Aminobacter aminovorans: one gene and its partner. The protein of the gene in region 1 interacts with the protein of each later gene in a pairwise test. Links are inferred from orthologs where the notes say so. Each region holds a gene or a part of one and is shown on either strand. Other genes may lie near its edges.

The links.
Region 2: the proteins of dnaE (region 1) and dnaQ interact in binary tests that used the Escherichia coli proteins (3 or more experiments, as listed by UniProt). The link is inferred for Aminobacter aminovorans from one-to-one orthologs.

Annotation. Positions count from the first base shown.
Region 1 is NZ_UFSM01000001.1:3,399,995-3,412,246, reverse strand. Bases 4,485-8,481 are described here. They hold dnaE (DNA polymerase III subunit alpha), read left to right. Parts: upstream 4,485-4,831; coding sequence 4,832-8,281; downstream 8,282-8,481. Other genes in these bases: DY201_RS16770 (S-(hydroxymethyl)glutathione dehydrogenase/class III alcohol dehydrogenase), read right to left, coding at 4,485-4,531. In the rest of the region: DY201_RS16800 (molybdopterin-binding protein), read right to left, coding at 1-383; DY201_RS16795 (cytochrome b/b6 domain-containing protein), read right to left, coding at 385-1,260; DY201_RS16790 (DUF1345 domain-containing protein), read right to left, coding at 1,381-2,037; DY201_RS16785 (YaiI/YqxD family protein), read right to left, coding at 2,034-2,507; DY201_RS16780 (cupin domain-containing protein), read left to right, coding at 2,573-2,917; DY201_RS16775 (GNAT family N-acetyltransferase), read right to left, coding at 2,931-3,404; more of DY201_RS16770, read right to left, coding at 3,404-4,484; DY201_RS29085 (hypothetical protein), read left to right, coding at 9,128-9,436; DY201_RS16750 (ABC transporter substrate-binding protein), read left to right, coding at 9,541-10,494; DY201_RS16745 (L,D-transpeptidase), read left to right, coding at 10,580-11,206; DY201_RS16740 (hypothetical protein), read left to right, coding at 11,340-11,561; DY201_RS16735 (DNA polymerase IV), read right to left, coding at 11,665-12,252. UniProt on the Escherichia coli protein: DNA polymerase III is a complex, multichain enzyme responsible for most of the replicative synthesis in bacteria. This DNA polymerase also exhibits 3' to 5' exonuclease activity. The alpha chain is the DNA polymerase catalytic subunit.
Region 2 is NZ_UFSM01000001.1:744,178-755,261, reverse strand. Bases 5,308-8,136 are described here. They hold dnaQ (DNA polymerase III subunit epsilon), read left to right. Parts: upstream 5,308-6,282; coding sequence 6,283-6,990; downstream 6,991-8,136. Other genes in these bases: DY201_RS03605 (FxsA family protein), read right to left, coding at 7,665-8,136; secB (protein-export chaperone SecB), read right to left, coding at 7,060-7,554; coaE (dephospho-CoA kinase), read left to right, coding at 5,622-6,212; DY201_RS03625 (shikimate dehydrogenase), read left to right, coding at 5,308-5,625. Outside these bases: transcription termination factor Rho, read right to left, coding at 1-1,186; protoporphyrinogen oxidase HemJ, read right to left, coding at 1,348-1,887; hemE (uroporphyrinogen decarboxylase), read right to left, coding at 1,884-2,918; DY201_RS03635 (pyruvate, water dikinase regulatory protein), read left to right, coding at 3,319-4,140; DY201_RS03630 (Maf-like protein), read left to right, coding at 4,194-4,793; more of DY201_RS03625, read left to right, coding at 4,786-5,307; more of DY201_RS03605, read right to left, coding at 8,137-8,138; DY201_RS03600 (Tim44/TimA family putative adaptor protein), read left to right, coding at 8,355-9,065; mltA (murein transglycosylase A), read left to right, coding at 9,088-10,194; DY201_RS03590 (Smr/MutS family protein), read left to right, coding at 10,191-10,736; DY201_RS03585 (helix-turn-helix domain-containing protein), read left to right, coding at 10,733-11,084. UniProt on the Escherichia coli protein: DNA polymerase III is a complex, multichain enzyme responsible for most of the replicative synthesis in bacteria. The epsilon subunit contain the editing function and is a proofreading 3'-5' exonuclease.

The DNA of each region.
Region 1 (12,252 bases):
TGGGTGCGGGACGGCATGTTCATCAGTTGCTGGCGCGATATCGACAACGGCTTTTCGACCAGCCCTGTCACTTCCAGCCGCCAGTCGGCGAAATCGCCCGCCTGAAGGGCCTTGTAGACACCGTCATCGGGCGCGGTGATGCCGTTGGGACGTTGCGGCTGGCGAATGTCCGATTCGGTGAATTCCTGGGCCAGCGAGTCGCGGCCGGCGAGCAGCCGCTGGACGCGGTAGGTCAGGTCGTTGGCGCCCTCGAGGACATTGCGCACGCCATTGTCGCGATCGGCGAGAAAGTCGAAGGCGTCGCAACCTGAGAGCGCGAGCGTCGATGCACCGAGCGTAGCTGTGGTGAGGAAGCGCCGGCGGTTGAGCTGGAACTTGGGCATCTCAGGCGCTCCCTTCGCGAGGGTCGCCTTGCGGCGGATCGGTGCGATACCAGCCGGTGACGATCGAGCGCAGTTCGTTTATCGGGCCAGCCGCGAGGATCATCAGCATGTGGATGACGAAGAAGCCGACAAGCAGCACCATGGTGACGAAATGGATGGTGCGCGCGGTCTGGCGTCCTCCAAGCAGGTCGGCGAGGAAGGGCGCGGCCGCATTTATGCTTGGCGACATGGCGAGGCCGGTGATGATCATCAGCGGCAGAAGCACGAACAGCACGCCGCCATAAGCCAGCTTCTGCAGCGTGTTGTAGTCACGGCTATGGTGGAACCTCAGCCTGGCGTGGTCGGCGATGTCCTTGGGCAGCCGGCGCAGATCTTCGACGCTGGGTACCAGGTCGCGTCGCAGATGGCCGTTGAACAGGCTGGCGATGAGCCAGACGAGCAGCGTTCCTGAGAGCACCCAGGCGAAGAAGAAGTGTACGACGCGGCCGGTGGCGAGATCCTGGCCGGACGGAATCGTTGCCCATGCCGGAAAGGCGCGCGCGCTTGGATTGGCGGTCGGCCCCGACAGGCCAAGCACGCCCGTCGTGTCGAACCTGTTCCCGAGGAGTGTCGTGTAACCGACTGGACCCGTTGCACTATTTTCGGCGCCAATAACAAGGACGTCGTTGCTGAAAGCGAAGCCGGACTGCTTGCCGATGTAGAGCGCGGGGTGGGCGTTAAAGATCTGCAGGCCGCTCAGCAGGAGGAAAAACAGTGCCAGCGCCCAGATCCAGTGGGTAAGGCGCGTCCAGCGTGTCTGCCGGTAGACAAGCGCGCCGTTAGTGATCGACGCAGGCCCATCATCCGCCTGCTGCACTTTGCGTGCATGGCTTTCCATCTCGCCTGATCTCCCGTGGCATCGGCCATCGCGGGACGCCATTTTACGCCCCTTCGCTGAGGATTACGCTTGGGTGCCTGGAATTGTTTCGCTGCCGCGATGATATTCGCGTGAACCGCTTCAGCTTGCGAGCGAGACTACCAGGTTGACGGCGGCGGCGACGATGATGGTGTTGAAGAAGAACGACAGGACCGAATGGACCAGCGCTGCCTGGCGCATGTGCGTCGATGAGATGTTGGTATCGGCTGTCTGCGCCGTCATGCCGATGACCACGGCGAAATAGAGGAAGTCCCAGCCGCAGGGACGTTCGGTGCCGGGAAAGATCAGGCCGCCGACAGGTTTGCGGCTGCGTGTCGACGGGGTATCGGCCTTGCTATCGCCTTTCCAGTAGAGACGGGCGTAGTGCAGGGCCGCCATGGCGTGGATGGTCAGCCAGCCGAGCGGCAGCGACAGCAGCGAAAACGCCAGCCAATAGGGGTGCGGGACCTGCTTGGCGTTCATCAGGACGAACAGCGAGCCGACAGCCACCGCGACGATGCCGATGGTCACCAGGAAGATGATCCAGATCGGCTCATCGGCCTGCTGGGCGCGCCGGCTGAGGAAGTCCGCCGTCAGCCTCGGCATTTCACGCAGGACAAGCAGTATGTAAGTGGCGAAGAACGCATTGGCGGCGATGCTGTAGCTGAGCGGATGCTGGAACAGCTTTGCCACGGCGAGCGCAACGACCCCCACACCGACGCTTGCCAGGAAGATGAAGTGGCGGCCGAAAGGCTTCATGTCGCCTGCACCGACTTCACCGCGCGCCGCGCCATCTGGTCCAGGGCACCGAGAAAGCGCGACCGATCTTGGGGTGAGAAGGTGGCGTTGTAGCCCTTGCTCTCACCTGTCTCGCGCAGGTGCTGCTTGAGATCACGCATGGCGACCGCCATGCCGATTGTCTCCGGCGTGAACGGCTTGCCTGTCGGACCGAGCACATGGGCGCCGAGGGCTACGGTGCGCGCGGCAAGCGGAATGTCTGCCGTGATGACGATGTCGTTGGTGCGCGCGTTATCGACGATCCAGTCGTCGGCGGCATCGGCACCCTTTGACACCACGACATTGCGGATCATCGGATCGCGCGACGGGCGCAGGCCGCCGTTGGACACGAAGGTCACGACAAGATCCAGCCGTTCGGCGACCTTCACCACTTCGTCCTTCACCGGGCAGGCGTCGGCATCGACGTAGATGATCGGGGCGTTTTCGGTCATTTCAGGCGCTGTTCCGGGAAAGGATATCTTTGGCTATGGTCTGGTGCGTCGAACGGAGCCCGACCATGGCACATCTGATCAATCGCGAACAATGGGCTGAAATGCCCGATGTCTGGCACGGTGAATTCCAGGGCGCTGCCTACGGGGCGGACGTTTCTGTCGTGTTCTTCAGTAGTGACAAGGTCGGCGGCGGACCGAAACTTCACACGCATCCTTATCCGGAAGTCTTCATCGTCCGTGTCGGCCGGGCGTTGTTCACCGTTGGCGACGAGACGATCGAAGCGGAGGCGGGGCAAATCCTGGTCGCGCCGGCGAACACGCCGCACAAATTCGCCAATCTCGGGCCCGGACGGCTGGAAACGACCGACCTGCATGTCGCCGGCGCCTTCGACACGACCTGGCTGGAATGAACCCTTGAACCCGTCAGTCGTTAACGCGTGAGACTGGCCTGAGCATGTCGATATGCGGGATGTCGTCTTCCAGGTATTCCTCCGACACCGTATCGAAGCCGAACGACGCGTAGAATCGTTCGAGATGGCTCTGCGCCGACAAGGCAATCGGCCGGCCCGGGAACAGCCGCTCACAGGCGGCGATCGATTCCACCATCAGCTTGTCGCCGAGCCGCTTGCCGCGATGATCAGGCGAGACCACGACCCGGCCAATATAGGCCGGATCGTCATAGCCGGACGGGGCTATGATGCGCGTGCTTGCCAGCAACTCTTTGCCGGCGAGCAGCCTGAGGTGGAGCGCCTCAGGATCCTTGCCGTCCATTTCGGGGAAGGCGCATTTCTGCTCGACGACAAAGACGTCGAGCCGCATCTTCAGCATCGCATAGAGGTCGCGCGGGGACAGGTCGTCGAGCCCCCTGACGTCGACCTCATATGCGATCCCGCTCATCAGTAGACGACCACGCTGCGGATGCTTTCGCCCGCATGCATCAGGTCGAAGCCCTTGTTGATGTCTTCGAGCTTGAGCGTGTGCGTGATCATCGGGTCGATCAGGATCTTGCCCTCCATGTACCAGTCGACGATCTTCGGCACATCGGTGCGGCCACGCGCGCCGCCGAAGGCGGTGCCCTTCCAGGTCCGGCCGGTGACCAGCTGGAACGGACGGGTCGCGATCTCCTGGCCGGCACCGGCGACACCGATAACGATCGACTCGCCCCAGCCGCGATGGCTGGCTTCAAGTGCCTGGCGCATCACCTTGACGTTGCCGGTGCAGTCGAAGGTGTAGTCGGCACCACCGATCTGGTCGGCACCACGCTTGGTCATGTTGACGAGATAGGGAACGATGTCGCCCTCGACCTCCTTCGGATTGACGAAATGCGTCATGCCGAACTTTTCGCCCCAGGCCTTGCGGTCATTGTTGATGTCGACACCGATGATCATGTCGGCACCGGCAAGGCGCAGGCCCTGCAGCACGTTGAGGCCGATGCCGCCGAGGCCAAAGACGATGGCCGTCGAACCGATCTCGACTTTGGCGGTGTTGATCACGGCACCGATGCCGGTCGTCACGCCGCAGCCGATGTAGCAGATCTTGTCGAACGGGGCGTCCGGGTTGACCTTGGCCAGCGCGATCTCGGGCAGCACGGTGAAGTTCGAGAATGTCGAGCAGCCCATGTAATGGAAAATCTTGTCCTTGCCGATCGAGAAGCGGCTCGAACCATCAGGCATCAGGCCTTGGCCCTGCGTCGCGCGGATCGCGGTGCACAGATTGGTTTTCCGCGACAAACATGACGGGCATGAGCGGCATTCCGGCGTATAGAGCGGAATGACGTGGTCGCCCTTCTTCAGCGAGGTCACACCCTTGCCGACGTCGACGACGACACCGGCACCCTCATGGCCCAGAATGGCCGGGAAGATGCCTTCGGGGTCGGCACCCGACAAAGTGAACTCGTCAGTATGGCAGATGCCGGTCGCCTTGATCTCGACCAGCACCTCGCCCTCGCGCGGCCCTTCGAGGTCGACCTCCATGATCTCGAGTGGCTTTCCGGCTCCAACAGCTACGGCGGCGCGGGTTTTCATGGCGATGTTCCTTCAAGCAAACAGGGGGCAAATGTCGGCGGCAAGGTTTCAGGTTTTGCCAATGCATTCAACCGCCAAGGCGACGCACGGCGGTCGCAAAGCGGCGGTTGCGATGATACTCCACAAGCGGTTTCCAGCGCGACCCCTTGCGGGATGGACATGGTGGCTGGCGTGGCCGAACATGGCACCGAAATTTCCAGGTAAATGGCAGACGATTCGATGTCGAGTGACAGGCTCCCACGCGATCCCCTGAAGCGTGAAGCGCTCATAAGGGCTGAAAAGCCAGACACTTCCGAGCGGATGTTCATTCATCTGCGCGTTCACTCTGCCTATTCGCTGCTCGAAGGCGCCCTCAAGCTCGACAAGGTCGTCGCTCACGCTGCCAAGGACGAGGCGCCGGCCATCGCCGTTGCCGACACCAACAATCTGTTCGGGGCGCTCGAATTTGCCCAGAAGGCGACCAAGGACGGCGTGCAGCCATTGATCGCCTGCCAGGTCGACGTCGACTTCGCCGACGGCGGCGACAGCACCCAGCGCGGCCAGGGCTGGAAACAGGCACTCGACCTGTTTCCAGTCGTTCTGATTGCCGCGACCGAAACCGGCTATGCGAACCTCGTCAGGCTGGTCAGTCGGCTCTACCTCGAAACCCCGAACGGCGAGCCGGTTCATGCCAAGCTTGATTGGGTTGCCGGGCTGGCTGAAGGGATCATCTGCCTGACCGGTGGCCCGCGCGGTCCGATCGGTGCTGCGATCAAGAGCGACCACACGGCAATTGCCGAAAGCCGCCTGCTGACCATGAAACAGATGTTCGGCGACCGGCTTTACGTCGAACTCGAGCGTCTGGCCGGCTACGACCGGATGATCGAGGCGGCAACGATCGAGCTCGCCTATCGCCACTATCTGCCTCTGGTCGCCACCAACGAGGCGTTTTTCGCCAAGCGTGCCGACTTCGAGGCCCATGATGCGCTCATCGCCATTGCCGAGGGTTCGGTCGTCGCCGAGGACAATCGTCGCAGGTTGACGCCGGACAATTTCCTCAAGTCGCAGAAGGAGATGGGCGAGCTTTTTGCCGATCTGCCTGAAGCAATCGACAACACGGTCGAGATCGCCAGGCGCTGTTCCTACTACCCCAAGAACCGCAATCCGATCCTGCCACGCTTCACCGGTGGCGATATCGCTGATGCCGACGCGGCCGTTGCCGCCGAGGCTGCGGAACTGTCCCGTCAGGCCCGTGAAGGCCTTGCCATGCGGCTGGAGACGCGTGGCCTGTCGACGGGCTATACGCCCGAACAGTACCAGGAACGCCTGGAGTACGAGCTCGGCATCATCGAGCGCATGAAGTTCCCAGGCTACTTCCTGATCGTTGCCGACTTCATCAAATGGGGCAAGCAGCAAGGCATCCCGGTAGGACCCGGCCGTGGTTCGGGTGCCGGCTCGCTGGTGGCCTACGCGCTCACCATCACCGACGTCGACCCTCTGCGCTTCTCGCTACTGTTCGAGCGTTTTCTCAATCCCGACCGCGTGTCGATGCCCGACTTCGACATCGACTTCTGCCAGGATCGGCGCGAAGAGGTCATTCGCTACGTGCAGGGCAAATATGGCCGCGACCAGGTCGGCCAGATCATCACTTTTGGTACGCTGCAGGCCCGCGCGGTGTTGCGCGACGTCGGCCGCGTGCTGCAGATGCCTTACGGCCAGGTCGACAAGCTGTGCAAGATGGTGCCGCAGAACCCGGCCAATCCGGTGACGCTCGGACAGGCGATCGAGGGCGAACCGCGTTTTGCCGAAGAGGCCGAGCGCGAGCCTATCGTCCAGACGCTGCTCGACATGGCGCAGAAGCTCGAAGGCCTCTATCGCCACGCCTCGACGCACGCCGCTGGTATCGTCATCGGCGACCGTCCGCTGTCCGAACTCGTGCCGATGTATCGAGACCCGCGTTCCGACATGCCGGTCACCCAGTTCAACATGAAATATGTCGAACAGGCCGGTCTGGTGAAGTTCGACTTCCTTGGCCTGAAGACGCTGACCGTCCTGCAGAAGGCCGTTCATTTCATCAGCCGCCGCGGCGTCGACATCGATCTCGCATTGATCCCGCTCGACGATCCCTTGACCTATGCCATGCTGTCGCGCGGCGAGACCGTCGGCATCTTCCAGGTTGAAAGTGCCGGCATGCGCAAGGCGCTGATCGGCATGAAGCCTGACCAGGTCGAGGATATCATCGCGCTGGTGGCACTGTATCGCCCTGGTCCGATGGAGAACATCCCGACCTACAACGCCCGCAAGCATGGTGAGGAGGAGATCGCTTCGATCCATCCGATGATCGACTATCTGGTGAAGGAGACCCAAGGGGTTATCGTTTACCAGGAACAGGTCATGCAGATTGCGCAGGTGCTGTCGGGCTATTCGCTCGGTGAAGCCGATCTGCTGCGACGCGCCATGGGCAAGAAGATCCGCGCCGAGATGGACAAGCAGCGCGAGCGCTTTGTCACTGGCGCCATGGACAAGAAGGTCAGCAAGCCGCAGGCCAATGCGATCTTCGATCTGCTCGCCAAATTCGCCGACTACGGCTTCAACAAGTCGCACGCCGCAGCCTACGCTATCGTGTCCTACCAGACGGCATATCTGAAGGCGCATTACCCGGTCGAGTTCCTCGCGGCCTCGATGACCTACGATATGTCCAATACGGACAAGCTGAACGATTTCCGTCAGGACGCCATGCGCCTTGGCATCGATGTCGTGCCGCCATCGGTCATGACGAGTTTCCGTGACTTCGAGGTCGGTGAAAAGAAGATCTTCTACTCGCTTGCGGCGATCAAGGGCGTGGGCGAGGCCGCGGTGCAGCACATCGTTGCCAAGCGCGAGGAAAAGCCGTTTGCCAGCCTCGCCGACTTCTGCGAGCGCATCGATCCGAAGCTTGTCGGCAAGCGTGTCTTTGAAAGCCTGATCATGGCCGGCGCGCTCGACTGTTTCGGTCACGAGCGCGCAGCGATGATGGCGGGCATAGAGCGGATGATGGGCCTTGCTTCGCGTGCCCATGAGAACGCCACGCTCGGCCAGTCCGACATCTTCGGCAGTGCTGCTTCAGGACAGGCGCCGTCGCTGCATCTTCCGGTCGCCGATGCGTGGCTTCCCGCCGACCGGCTCCATCGCGAGTTCCAGGTCGTCGGCTTTTATCTCTCGGCGCATCCGCTCGACGAATACAAGGCAGCGCTCGAAAAGATGCGTGTCCAGAACTGGGGTGACTTTGCCGCTGCCGTGAAACGTGGTGCGACTGCCGGCCGTCTGGCCGGCACCGTCACCACCAAGCAGGAGCGCAAGACCAAGACCGGCAACAAGATGGGCATCGTCCAGTTCTCGGATGTTTCAGGCCAGTATGAAGCGGTGATGTTCTCGGAGACGCTGGCGCAGTACCGTGACTTGTGCGAGCCCGGCAAATCCGTGGTCGTCACCGTCGCCGCCGAGGATCGCCCGGAAGGCGTGAGCCTGCGCATTCAGACGGTGCAGTCGCTCGAGGACGAAGCGAGCCGGGTGCAGAAGACGTTGCGCATCTTCGTGCGCGACGCAGCGCCCCTCAACATGCTGTCCAACCAGCTGACCGTGCGCGGCGAAGGCGAGGTCAGCTTCATCGTGCTCAAGGGCGAGGCCGAGGGCGAGATCGAAATCGAGCTGCGTGAGCGCTATCGCATCACGCCGTCGATCGCGTCGGCCATGCGGGCAGTGCCGGGGGTGGTCGAGGTCGAACTGGTTTAGCCGGTCAGATTGTCTTCGCTGTCGGTCACCTCTTCTTTCCCGCCGGCTCGTTCCGGCAGGCCTGCGCCGCTCCATAAGCATGACCCGCTCGCGTTCGTTCTGCGTTAGCGCAGTTGCTCGTTCGAACTCGCCAAGTGCCGCCGCGAAGCGGTCGAGTTTCATCAGCAGGTCGGCACGCACGCTTGGCAGCAGGTGATGGTTGCGCAGGGCTGGTTCGTGCATCAGTTGGTCGGCGAGCTCCAGTCCCGCTGCTGGACCGAATGCCATCGCCAGTGCCATGGCCCGGTTCAGTTCGATCACGGGCGAGGGCGCGAGTGCTGAAAGTGCCGCGTAGAGAGCAGCTATGCGCGGCCAGTCAGTCTGTTCGGCCGTGCGCGCCCGGCCGTGGCAGGCGGCGATTGCCGCCTGGAGCGTGTACGGCCCTCGGCGGTGCAGGGTTTCTGCCTTGGCAAGCGCTGCAAGACCACATTTGATCAGCAGATGGTCCCAGCGGGACCGCCGATCAGCCTCAAGGTGAGTGCTGCACGTGCGTCGGCCGAAAGCACCGGATGACAGGACACGAACATCAGCCCGAGCATGTCGTCGCCCATCCCTTGGTACGGCGACAATTGTCGATGGCCGGCGCTTGGCCGGGGCGATCAGCCAGGCGCCGGGTTTGTTCGGAATGCCGGAAGCGGACCAGTTGAGCAGTGCCGCGATGAGAGCATTCTGGGCGAACTCTTCCGCCAGGTCGACGCTGCGGGTGAAGCGGGTCAATGCCGCTACGATCCGTGCCCGCTCCATGCGGAACACGGTCACGATGGCCCTTGCGTCGCGCGGCTTCTCGCGACGCTGTCATGACGGACAATGTCGGTCGACATCGCCATGGAGGGCCGGCTGTCGTTCGCGGCAATCTATTTCTTGTCTTGCGCGACGCCCATTTCGCGGAAGCGCTCAATGCCTGCGCTTGGCTCGAAATCCGCGAGATCGACCATCTGGCGCACCTCGATCTGGCCGTTCTCGATCTGCGGGTTGGGAAACCGGTGGCCCATTCCCGGCGGACAGGAAAAAACCAAGGACGAATTCGCCAGGCTCTTCGCCGCATCCGGCTTCAGGCTGACAAGAGTGATCGAGGCCGGCCCTCGTATGAGTATCATAGAAGGCGAGCCGGCCTGACCCCTGCGGATACTTCGAGCCTGAACCGCAACAAGCAACTTCGCTTGACTTGGCATTGATAAGACTAAATCCTGTATGCCAGCGGAAACGAGGCTGCGGTCAACATGAAGGCCCTGTTGCGAGGTGTCTGCGTTGCGGCTGTGCTGTTGGGAGGTAGCCTCCAGGCACATTCTGCCGATCTCGTTGTGGCCATGCCCAATTGGCCATCCGGCCAGGCATCCGCCAACATCATCAAGGTCGCACTTGAGAAGTCGCTCAAGATCGAGGTCGAGGTCGAGGAAATGGGAACCTTGATCGCCTTCACCGGCCTGGATTCAGGCAAGGTCGATATTCACCCCGAGGTTTGGCGACCGAACCTCGACTCGCTGGTGCAGAAATATGTCACCGAACGCGGCACCGTTCACCTGAGCCCGCGCGGCGTGTCGGCGACGCAAGGGTTATGCGTCACCCAAAAGACCTATGACGACTATGGCATTCACGAGGTCGCCGACCTTACGGACCCGTTGAAAACCAAGGTGTTCGACACCGATGGCGACGGTAAGGGCGAGATCTGGATCGGTGCCCAGGGCTGGTCGTCGACCGACATCGAGCGCATCCGCGCCAAGAGCTATGGCTACGCGGCAACGATGACGCTGCTCGAAATGCCGGAGGAGGTCGGCATGTCGGCGGTGGATGCTGCAGTGGCGACCGACAAGCCGATCGTTTTTTACTGTTACAGTCCGCATCACGTGTTTGAGCTGCATCAGATCAAGCAACTGAGCGAACCGTCTTTCGATAGCGCAAAGTGGAATGTCATCTTACCCGCGGATGATCCGATGTGGCTGTCGAAGTCCGATGCGCCCGTAGCCTGGAAACCATCGAGTTTCAGCGTCGCTTATGCAACGTCGCTGTCCAAGCGTTTGCCGCAAGTGGCCAGATTTCTCGACAATATAGATTTCAGCGCCGACGAAGTGACGGCCATGGGCTACGCGCTCGAGGTCGAAAGGCAGGATCCGGCGAAGTTTGCGGAGCAATGGGTGGCGAGCCACGAAGACCGTGTGAAAGCTTGGATGAAGTGACGCCCGCGAGGGCTGGAAAGGGGTAGTGCGCATGGCAGGGACGGCGCGTCCACGCAGATGGTTCGGTTGGGTCGCCCTCTTTTTCATGGCTGCAGGGCTCGGAGCAGCACTGGCGCAGGTCGGCCCGACAACACAGATCTTCGATCCCAAGACCCATAAATGGATCAACTACGATCGCAAGAAGGCACGCCAGTATTACGCCGCTCACGGCCAGGTGCCAGACGCGTTCCGCCGCCAGATCGTAACGTTCCGCACCGCCGAGAAGCCGGGCACCATCATCATCGACGGTAACCAGCACTTCCTCTATCTAGTCTTGCCCGGTCTCAGGGCCGTGCGATACGGCATTGGGGTCGGTCGCGACGGTTTTGGTTGGGCCGGGATCGTGCGTGTCGGGCGCATGGCCGAATGGCCGACCTGGACGCCGCCAGCCGAAATGGTGGCGCGCGATCCGAACGCGGCCAAATTTGCTGGCGGCATGCCTGGCGGCCCCGACAATCCGCTCGGCGCGCGTGCGCTTTATCTCTACCAGGGCGACCAGGATACGATTTATCGCATCCATGGCACACCGGAGCCGTGGACGATCGGCCTCGACGTGTCGTCCGGCTGCATCCGCATGAACAATGACGACATCGTCGACCTGCATGCCCAGGTTCAGGTTGGCGCCAAGGTGGTGGTGCTTATGCAGGGGGCTGCGCTCTACAAGGGGGTATGAGCGTTGCCGTTTGAGAATGACAAACGCGTCCAACGAGGGGGATATGATGCGAAAAGCTTATCTCTGCGGAACTGGTTTGCTTGCGGGCCTTGCTGTCGCTGGCTGTTCCTCCACCGCGCCTGAACCGCAAGACATGGCACGGACCACGGTGCAGACGGCGCCCGCCGACCTGCAGCTTACCTGTGCCAGTGCGGCGGCAACGTCCGCCGGCGTCGAAGCCGACAAGGTGCTGCCGGTCGGCTCGTCGCAGTTGGACGCGACTAGGTATCAGGTCGATCTCAATGCATCTGGCCAACGCTATGTTTGCGTTGTCGACAATGTAGGCAATGTGACCTCGGTGCAGAAAGCGGCTTGATAAACGAGCCAGCTTGGACACGACGGAACTTGGGTCTTCCATCGACGACAGCAAGGCAGACGGGCGTTGCCAGCGGACGCACCCGCCGGGCGAACGCTGCCCCTCAATCGTCCAGCGCCTCTGGCGGATGCGCGTTGCGGCCCTTGCCGAACGTGTAACCGGTCTCGACGGCGTTTTTGCCAAACTTGCCGCGCAGCACGTCGATGGCGCCTTCAGCCAGTGCGCGCTTGTGCGACTGGGTATCGACGAGATCGGGCGGATCGGCACGTTCGTCGTCGGACAGGTCGCTGACGCCGATGCCGAGCAGACGATACTTCGTACCGTCGGTCTCCTTCGACAGCAACTGCATGCCGGTCTGGAAGATACGGTCGGCAAGTCGCGTCGGATCGGCAAGGCGGCGGTTGCGTGTCCTGATCTTGAAATCCTGGGTCTTGAGCTTGAGCACGACGGTGCGTCCGGCAATGTTGGCCTTCTTCAGCCGGGTCGAGACCTTTTCCGACAGCGCCCGCAGCACCGGTACCAACTCTGCCGATGAGGCGAGATCTGTATCGAAGGTGGTCTCCGCCGACACGCTCTTGGCTTCCTGGTCGGGCGAAACCTGGCGGTCATCCTGGGCACGTGACAGGTGGTAGAGGCGGCTGCCCATCGTGCCGTAGCGGCGCATCAGATCGCCGCGTTCCATGCGCTGCAA
Region 2 (11,084 bases), 2.7 Mb from region 1 along the record:
TGGTTCCCATCGGCGCCAGGATACGGCGCAGCACGAAGATCTTCTGCAGGTCCTGACGTGCGACGAGCAAATCTTCCTTGCGGGTGCCGGACTTGAGAATGTCCATCGCCGGGTAGATGCGCTTGTCGGCGACCTTGCGGTCCAGCACGATTTCCGAGTTGCCGGTACCCTTGAACTCTTCGAAGATGACTTCGTCCATGCGGCTGCCGGTGTCGATAAGAGCGGTGGCGATGATTGTCAGCGAACCACCTTCTTCGATGTTACGGGCGGCACCGAAGAAGCGCTTCGGCCGCTGCAGCGCGTTGGCGTCGACACCACCGGTCAGAACCTTGCCGGATGACGGCACGACGGTGTTGTAGGCGCGGCCGAGACGGGTGATCGAATCGAGCAGGATGACGACGTCGCGGCCGTGTTCGACGAGGCGCTTGGCCTTCTCGATGACCATTTCGGCGACCTGAACGTGGCGAACGGCCGGCTCGTCAAAGGTCGAGGACACGACCTCGCCCTTCACCGAGCGCTGCATGTCGGTCACTTCTTCCGGACGTTCGTCGATCAGAAGCACGATCAGGTAGCATTCGGGGTGGTTGGTGGTGATCGAGTGCGCGATGTTCTGCAGCAGCACGGTCTTGCCGGTACGCGGCTGCGCCACGATCAGCGCGCGCTGGCCCTTGCCGAGCGGCGCCACCAGGTCGATGACGCGCGGCGAGATGTCCTTGGTGGTCGGGTTCTCGACTTCCATTTTGAGCCGTGAGGTCGGGTACAGCGGCGTCAGGTTGTCGAAATGGATCTTGTGACGGATCTTTTCGGGATCGTCGAAATTGATGGTGTTGACCTTGAGCAGCGCGAAATAGCGCTCGCCTTCCTTGGGGCTGCGGATCGGGCCTTCGACCGTGTCGCCGGTCTTCAGTGAAAAGCGCCGGATCTGCGACGGCGAGATGTAAATATCGTCAGGGCCGGGAAGGTAATTGGCATTGGCCGAGCGCAGGAAGCCGAAGCCGTCCTGAAGCACCTCGACGACGCCGTCGCCGATGATCTCGATATCCTGGCCGGCCAGCTTCTTGAGGATCGCAAACATCAGTTCCTGCTTGCGCATGACGCTGGCGTTCTCGACCTCGAGCGATTCGGCGTAGGCGATCAGCTCCGGTGGCTTCTTGTTCTTGAATTCGGCGAGTTTAGTTTCCTGCATGGACGGACTCTGAGCGTGGGGAGGTTGGCTATCGGCATTTTGCGATAAGCGCCGGGCGCGGCCAGGGAATGAAAATGGGGCGGCGCATGGCGGGAAGGAAGAACAGCCTTTTAGCCCTCCCGAAACGAAAGAGCAAGGCGCAGTCCAGCAAATTTAGGAACTCAAAAAGGCTTTACAACCACCAGTATGACAATGACGATCATCAGCAACGTCGGGATCTCATTGACGATGCGCCAGTGGCGCGAAGGCTTTTCGTTACGGTCCTCGGCAAAGCGCCGGACCGACGCCGAGAGATAGCCATGCACGCCTGAAAGCAGCAGCACCGCAGCCAGTTTGGCATGCAGCCAGCCACCGGCGAAGTCGAAGCCCTTCCAGGCCAACCACAGCCCGAACACCCAGGTGACGATCATCGCCGGATTGATGATGGCGCGCAGCAGCCGGCGCTCCATCACCTTGAAGGTCTCGGATTGCACCGACCCCTTCTCCGCGTCGACATGATAGACGAACAGCCGCGGCAGATAGAGCATGCCGGCCATCCACGAGATCACCGCAATGACATGGATCGCCTTGGCCCAGGGATAGAAGCCATCAGGTGCCGCAAGGAAAAGCAAAGCCGTCAGCGCAACCAGGACGACGATGGCGAAGACGGCTCGCTTGGCCGCCGTCACACCGCTCGACGGTCCGACGTTCTGGCCGCTCATCGGCCTGTTGCCTTTCGCACCTGCCGGACCATCGCCTCGACATGCGCCACGGGTGTCTCTGGCGTAATGCCATGGCCGAGATTGAAGATCAGTGGACCGGCGACCAGAGCCTTCAGGATGGCGTCCACGCCCTCTTCCAGAGCCTTGCCGCCGACGACCAGCCTGAGTGGGTCGAGATTGCCCTGCACGGCCCCTCCGGCCTGCAGACGCTGCGCCTGGCTCAGTGGCACCGTCCAGTCGAGGCCGAGGCCCGTGACGCCGGTGCGCTGCCTGTAGCTGTCGAGCTGCGCACCGGCGCCTTTCGGGAAGCCGATGATCGGAACATCGGGATAGACCGCGCGGACCTTGCGCACGATTTCAGTGACCGGCTTGACGCAACAGGCCTCGAACGTCGCCTCGTCGAGCACGCCCGACCAGGAATCGAAGATCTGAACGACGTCGGCGCCGGCTTCGATCTGGCGGATGAGATAGGCGGCAGAATGGTCGGCGAGGATTTGCAGCAACCGCGCCATCGCTTCCGGCTCTCGATAGGCAAACAGCCGCGCCGGCGCCTGGTCAGGCGTGCCATGCCCGGCGATCATGTAGGTGGCGACAGTCCATGGCGCGCCACAGAAACCGATCAGTGTCGTTTTCTCGGGCAGTTCGCGGCGCAACCGGCGCACGGTTTCGTAGACCGGTTCGAGATTCACGTGAAACTTTTCACCGTCAAGCGCAGCAACTTCGTCCGCGGCGATCGGCGTCATCAGAGGTCCACGGCCCTCTTCGAAGCGCAGGTCGCGACCGAGCGCGTGCGGAACGACGAGAATGTCCGAGAACAGGATCGAGGCATCGAAGTCGAAGCGTCGGATCGGCTGCAGCGTCACTTCAACGGCGAAGTCGGGGTTGTAGCAGAGATCGAGGAAACTTCCGGCCTTCTTTCGGCTCTCCCGATATTCCGGGAGATAGCGGCCTGCCTGGCGCATCATCCAGAGCGGCGGAACCTCGAGGCTCTCGCCTTTCAGCACTTGGAGCAGGGCGCGTTTCACGGGCATCAGGTCTGCCTTTCCTTGAGCCTTCTATAAACAAAAATTTATTCTGAAGGATTCTTCTAATTCTTAGAGTCTGTTGGAATCGAGAATTCCGACCTGTCCATAGGCGGCCTCAGATATCCACTTGTCATAGTGACGCGCGGCCGTTTTCGCCAGCGGGGAAAACTTCGGGCAGCAAGCGGATTCGGCGATTTGAATCAGGAATCTAGCCGGACCTATCGTGCGTGCTGATTCTGTGGACAGCTGGGGACTAAAAAACTATCCCCACAATACTCCCCGCCGCTGAATCGAAACAGACAGCGACGCGAATTGTGGACAAGTCGTCATCTGATACAGTCGCGACCACCGCTTCGGGCCGAACCGCCCGTTTATCCACATTTGACCACAGACCCAGGCGCCCGCTGTGAACAAACCCCAGAGCTTCTTCCATCTGCATCTGATTTCCGACGCCACCGGCGAGACGCTTCTGGCGGCTGGGCGCGCGGCGTCGGCGCAATACAAGGATGCGCGGGCGATCGAGCACATCTACCCGCTGATCCGCACCGAAAAGCAGTTGATGAAGGTGTTCGACGACATCGAGGAAGAACCGGGTATCGTGCTTTACACCGTCGTCGACCAGCACCTTGCCGGCCTCATCGACAGCCGCTGCGCGTCGATGGGCCTGCCATGCGTTTCGGTGCTCGAGCCGGTGCTGTCGGTATTCCAGTCCTATCTCGGCGCGCCGGCGGGCCGCCGTGTCGGCGCGCAGCACGTTCTCGACGCGGAATATTTCCGCCGCATCGACGCGCTCAACTTCACCATGGAGCATGACGACGGCCAACTGCCTGCCGATATGGAACAGGCTGATGTCGTGCTGATCGGCATATCGAGGACGTCGAAGACGCCGACGAGCATCTATCTTGCCAATCGCGGCATCAAGACCGCCAACATCCCGATCGTGCTCGGCGTTCCGGTGCCCGACAGCCTGGTCAAGGCGGAGAAGCCGCTGGTCGTCGGCCTGATCGCTACCGCCGAGCGAATCTCGCATGTGCGCCAGAACCGCATCCTCGGCACGACGATGGCTTTCGACGCTCAGGAATATATCGACCGCGCCTCGATCACCGAGGAACTGGCCTATGCGCGCAAGATCTGCACCAAGCACAATTGGCCGATGATCGATGTCAGCCGCCGCTCCATCGAGGAAACGGCCGCCGCGATCGTTGCCCTGCGCAACAAGAGCCGCTAGGACCAAAAGCACCCAGCAACACCGCCTGCGCGGTTCGTTTTCAGGCAATACCAGTGACCGAAAAACTTATCCTTGCTTCCGGAAGCCCCTTCCGCAAAGCCATGCTCGAAAGCGCCGGCGTGGCCGTCGACGCAATCCCGGCCGATCTTGACGAACGGGCGCTGGAAGCGCCGCTGGCCGAAAGTGGGGCTACGCCCGAGGAGGTAGCCCTGGTGCTGGCCGAGGCCAAGGCGGTGGCGGTCAGCGAAGAGCATCCCGGCCGGCTGGTACTCGGTTGCGACCAGACGCTGTCGCTCGGCGACGAAGTGTTCCACAAACCGGACGACATGGAAGGCGCGCGCCGCCATCTGCTGAAGCTGTCCGGCAAGACCCATCAGCTCAACAGCGCCGTGGTGCTGGTGCGTGACGGCGAAACCTTGTGGCGCCATGTGGCGATTGCGTCGCTGACGATGCGCGAACTCGATCCAGCCTTCATCGGCCGCCACCTTGCCCGTGTCGGCAAGAAGGCGCTGTCGAGCGTCGGCGCCTACCAGATTGAAGGCGAAGGCATCCAGCTGTTCGAGAAGGTCGAAGGCGACCATTTCACCATCGTCGGTTTGCCGCTGCTGCCCGTGCTCAAGGAATTGCGTCAGCTCGGAGCCATCGATGGCTGAGTTGAAGGCGTTCGTCTGCGGCCATCCGATCGCGCATTCGCGCTCGCCGAAAATCCATGGCCATTGGCTGAAACGTTACGGCATCGACGGCAGTTACACCGCGATCGATGTCGCGCCAAGGGATTTTGCAGCTTTCCTCGCCGGGCTTTCCGCGGCCGGATTGCGTGGTGGCAACGTCACCATCCCGCACAAAGAAGCTGCCTTCGCCGCGGTCCAGCGCCGCGACGAAGCCGCTGAGCAGATCGGCGCGGTCAACACCGTCTGGCTGGATGACGGTGTGCTCTGGGGCGGCAACACCGACGCCTATGGATTTGCCGCCAATCTCGACCATCTCGCACCGGGCTGGGCTGCCAGCAGCGATGTTGCCGTGGTTCTGGGTGCTGGCGGCGCTTCGCGGGCGATCATCCACGCGCTTAAGCAGCGTAGCTTTAAAGACATCCGCATCGTTAACCGCACTGTCGCGCGTGCGGTGGAACTTGCCGACCAGTTCGGCGACGGCGTCAGCGCGCACCCACAAGCGGCAACCACGGAGCTGCTTGGCGATGCGTCGCTGCTGGTCAACACGACGGCGCTTGGCATGCATGGCAACGAGGGCCTGCCTGCGGATCCATCCACCCTGCCTGGCCACGCCATCGTCACCGACATTGTCTATGTGCCGCTCGAGACACCGATGCTCGCCGCAGCCAGGGCGCGTGGGCTAAAGACTGTCGACGGGCTCGGCATGCTGTTGCATCAGGCGGTGCCCGGCTTCGAACGCTGGTTCGGCCACCGGCCCGAGGTTACTGCCGATCTGCGCAACCTGATCGTCGCCGATCTGGACGCCAAGAAATGATCGTTCTCGGGCTGACGGGATCGATCGGTATGGGCAAGTCGACGACGGCGAAGATGTTCGTGGAGGCCGGCGTTCCGGTTCACGATTCCGACGAGGCGGTGCATCGCCTCTATGCCGGCCAGGCTGCCCCTCTGATCGAATCCGCCTTCCCGGGAACCGTGAGGGATGGTGTCGTCGACCGCATCGAGCTTTCCCGCCACGTGCTGGGCGATACCGCGGCGCTGAAGAAGCTTGAGAGCATCATCCATCCGCTCGTTCGTGCCGACGCCAACGCCTTTCTGGAGCGCAGCCGCGCAGCCGGTGCGCCCATCGCCGTCCTCGACATCCCGCTTCTGTTCGAGACCAATGGCAGGGGTCGTGTCGATGCGGTCGTGGTTGTCACCGCGCCCGCCGATGTCCAGCGCGAACGCGTTCTGGCGCGCCCGGGAATGACCGAGCAGAAATTCGAGGCGATCCTCGCCAAGCAGCTTCCCGACGCTGAAAAGCGCAAGCTTGCCGACTACATCGTCGACACCGGCAATGGACTGGAGCCGGCGCGGGCCGCAGTTCAAGCCATCGTTGCCCAATTGATGGTGGGTAAGCCCTAAGCAGGCTGATCGCCGCACTTGTTCGCCGGCTGCTCGGGAGGGCATGCTGTCGGCCAAGGAGAATCAGCATTTGCGCGAGATCATTTTCGACACCGAAACCACAGGCCTCGACAACCGCGAGGACCGCGTGATCGAAATCGGCGCGATCGAGATGATCAATCGCTTTCCGACCGGCAACACCTTCCACAAATACATCAACCCGCAGGGGCGACAGGTTCACCCGGACGCGCAGGATGTGCATGGCATCTCCAACGCCGACCTCGAGGGCAAGCCGACTTTTCCCGAGATCATCGACGAGTTCATCGAGTTCATCGATGGCGCCAAGCTTGTCGCCCATAACGGCACTTTCGATATTGGCTTCATCAATGCCGAATTCGCCCGGCTCGACCAGCCGGCGATCGAGCCCGACCGCCTGATCGACACGCTGGCGCTTGCTCGCCGCAAGCATCCGATGGGCCCGAACTCGCTCGACGCGTTATGCCGGCGCTATGGTATCGACAACAGCCGCCGCACCAAACACGGTGCCTTGCTCGATTCCGAGCTTCTGGCCGAGGTCTATATCGAACTGATCGGCGGCAAGCAGTCGGCGCTGGTGCTGGAGAATTTCTCGTCGGCCAATGGCGGCGGCAATACGAGGCAGATCGAGATTGTCGTCGCCGTACGCCCCGAGCCGTTGCCGCCGCGCCTGACCGAGGCTGAACTTGCCGCCCACGACAAGCTCGTCGGCGGCCTTGGTGAAAAGGCCCTTTGGGCCAAACTGCTTTCACCAGCCGAATAGAACTGACCCCAACGAAAAAGCCCGGCGCAGAGGCCGGGCTTTCGATTGATAACGCTTGAAGGCGTAGTCTTAGCTGACCTTGACCTTGGAAGCGGCCTGTTCCTCGGCGATCTTCTGCTGGAACATCTGGGCGAAATCGATCGGGTCGAGCATAAGCGGCGGGAAGCCGCCGTTGCGGGTCGCTTCGGCAATGATCTGGCGAGCGAACGGGAACAGCAGGCGCGGGCACTCGATGAAGAGCAGCGGCAGCATGTGCTCCTGCGGGAAGCCGTCGATGCGGAACACGCCGCCATACACCAGCTCGACGTTGAACAGCACATCCTTGTCGAAGGCAGCCTTCGCGCTCAACGTCAGGTTGACGTCGAACTGCTTGTCCGTCATCGGGTTGGCGTTGACGTTGACGTTGATGTTGATGCCAGGGGCCTTATCGCGGCCGCGCAGCGAATTCGGAGCGCCGGGGCTTTCGAAGGAAAGGTCCTTCACATACTGCGCCAGCACGTTGAGCGTGGGCTGCTGCGCATTACCGTTGCCGTTGGCGCCTTCCGGCGCTTCATTCGTGGCCATTAGCCCATGTCCTCTTGGCTTGGCCGCGAAGCGGCCCGGATTGGAATCCGCGGTTCGCTAGCACGCTCGGCATGCCAAGACAAGGTTTTGCCGGCGTGGGGAGCCTTCGACTACTCGTCGCGGATCGAGCGCCACGGCGAATTGGGGTCAGGCTGGCGCGTGAAGTCATCCTCGTCGAGGTCGATGGTTTTGCCACCGGCCGGACCGCCGCGGCGGGCAAAGCCGCCGAAGTCGGTGCTGAAGCGCACCCGCTTGCTGAGAAAGCGCCAGGCCAGCGCCCGCACCGGCGGCAGGAACAGCAGGATGCCGATGATGTCGCTGATGAAGCCCGGGATCAAAAGCAGGATGCCGGCCAGCACGATCATCGCGCCATTGGCCAGTTCCTTGGAAGGATCGCGGCCAGCATCCATTTCCTTGCGGATCCGGGTCATGACGCCGAAACCCTGGACGCGCAGCAGGATCGACCCGACGATGCCGCTGAGCAGGATCAGGCCGATTGTCGCAAGCACGCCGATTTCGCTGCCGACCACCACAAAGCCGGCAATCTCGAGCAAAGGCAGGGCAAGGAGCAGGAGGGGCAGCATGAAGAGCGTCGATCCGTCCGGTTTGAGTTGACGTGACAGCCAGATGCGGTCACAGGCATAGTGCATACATCTTTAGATAGGGTGCTGCGCCTTTAATTTGAATGATTGGCGCATGCGTTCTATATGCAAGGGCTACGGGCGCGGCACAGATGCGGCGCCGGCGAATGGCACATAAGCTGGCTTCGGCCGCGAACAAGGGACGGATCGGCGGAAGATATGGAATTCTTCGATTTCGGCACGATTTTCTTTCTGATCGCAGCGGTCGTGATCTTCTTTCAGCTGCGTAACGTGCTTGGACGCCGCACTGGCAACGAACGTCCCCCCTTCGATCCTTACACTGCAGCCCGCAGCAAGCCGCAGGACGCCAATGGCAAGCCTGAGAACGTCGTGTCGCTGCCGCAGCGCAAGCGCGCTCCGGGCGAGGCTGCCGACGATGCTTATGTCGCGATCGACGCTTTCGCCAAGCCGGGCACCGACCTGAACAAGGGCCTGCGCGCCATCAAGGATGCCGACGCTTCCTTCGAGCCCAAGGGCTTCGTCGATGGCGCCAAGATGGCCTACGAGATGATCGTCATGGCCTATGCCGACGGTGACCGCAAGACGCTCAAGAACCTCCTGTCGCGTGAAGTCTTCGACGGCTTCGTCGCGGCCATCGCCGATCGCGAGGGCCGTTCGGAGAAGATCCAGTCCTCCTTCGTCGGCATCGACAAGGCCGACATCGTCTCGGCCGAGATGAAGGGCGGTGAGGCACATGTGACGTTGCGTATCGTCTCGGAGCTGATTTCGGCGACCCGCGACAAGGCTGGCGAGGTTATCGACGGCGATCCGGAGACGGTGGCCGAGGTCAAGGACGTCTGGACTTTCGCCCGTGACACCCGCTCGCGCGATCCGAACTGGAAGCTCGTCGCCACCGAGGAAGAAGACTGATCGCGCGTGGCGGGCGAAGCCCGTGCTGCTCTCGCCCGCATTCACTCCGGTCGGTTTCGCCGACCTGCCGGGCTGGCATGAAGATGACCAGTTGGATGCCTTCGAGGCCTTCTGTCTCTCTGCTTTCCACGTCCTGACCAAACCCTACCGCAGCGGCGCCCTCGGCGTCGCTTTCGACGCTTTTGGCCCAGCCTATGCCGAGGCGCGCGAAAAGCCGGCTGCCAATGGCAGCGAAGCCCGCGCGTTCTTCGAGCGCCATTTCCAGCCTGCCCTCGTCGCACCCGAAGACCGCGACCATGGCCTCGTCACCGGCTTTTATGAGCCTGACGTTGAGGCCTCTCCTGTTCGCACCGACACATTTTCCGTGCCGCTGCTGGCGCGCCCAGGCGATCTCGTCGATGTCGATGACGCCAATCGACCCGCCGGCATGGACCCCTACCTCGCTTTTGCCAGGAACACACCGGACGGGCTGATCGAGTATTTCGACCGCCCCGCGATTGAACAGGGTGCGTTGTCGGGTCAAGGATTGGAGATCGCCTGGGTCGCTGATCCGGTCGACGTGTTCTTCGTCCATGTCCAGGGCGCTGCCCGGCTGAACATGATCGATGGGTCGCTGCGTCGCGTGACCTATGCCGCCAAATCCGGCCAGCGCTTCACCGGTCCGGGTGGAATTCTCGCCAAGATTGGCGAAATCCCGCTCGAACTGGTGACGATGCAATCGATCCGGGCCTGGTTCAAAGCCAATCCTCACCGTGTCGATGAGATCCTTTGGCAGAATCGGTCCTACATCTTCTTCCGGCAGGCCGAGGTGGATGATGCAATGCTGGGTCCGATCGCCGCCGCGAAAGTGCCGCTGACGCCTGGCCGTTCGGTTGCTGTCGACCGTTTGCTGCACACCTTCGGCACGCCGTTTCATATCGTCGCCCCCGGTCTCACCGCATTCGGCGGCAAACCCTTCGCCCGGCTGATGATCGCCCAGGACACGGGTTCCGCGATAACGGGCCCGGCGCGTGGCGACCTGTTTGCCGGTTCCGGCTTCGCGGCGGGCGAAGTCGCCGGCGTCGTCCGCAACGATGCTGATTTCTTCGCGCTTCTGCCGAAATCCCTGATCGTCGGGGCTCAGTCATGAGCTCGCGCCGCGACCGCAAGCTGAGCGACGAAGAACGCGTGCTGTGGAACGTCATCGCCCGCACCACCGCGCCGCTCAAGGGCAGGCGCGCGGTCGAGATCCCGGAAATTCCCGCAGCACAGCAGGAAAAACCGGCGGCAGCTCCCGCTCCGGCGGTGCAGGCACAGGTGGCGGCGGCGCCGACGCTGCCGAAGCGGCAGTATGTCGCCCATACGCTCGATGTTCCGACACGCGACAAACTCTCCAAGGGCCGCCTGCCGATTGAGGGGCGGGTCGACCTGCACGGAATGACCCAGGACGAGGCCTATTCGCTGCTGTATGCCTTCTTGAGTCGCGCACATGCCGGCGGCCTGCGCTACGTGCTGGTCATCACCGGCAAGGGCAATTCGAAGGGCGGCGACGGCGTTTTGAAGCGCATGGTTCCGGCCTGGCTGGATACAGCTCCCTTTCGCATGCTGATTTCGAGCCAGGACCATGCCGAGCGCCACCATGGCGGCTCCGGCGCGCTTTACATCAGGATCAGGCGGAGGCTCGGTGCATGACGCCGCTTGGCGAACGCATCCGCGAACTCCGGCGCGAACGCGGCGTCAGCCAGAAGGACATGGCCGCTGGCATCGGTGTCAGCGCCGCTTATCTCTCAGCCCTCGAGCATGGCCATCGTGGTGTGCCGACCTGGGCGATGATCCAGAAGATCATCGGCTACTTCAACGTCATCTGGGATGATGCCGAGGAGTTGCAGAAGTTGGCCGAGGGCTCGCATCCACGGGTGGTCGTCGACACGGCAGGATTGTCGCCGGCAGCAACCGAGCTTGCCAACCTCATGGCCGAAGCGATCGACGAACTGAACGATGTTGAACTGGCGGCACTGAATGCGCAGGTCCGCGAGGCGA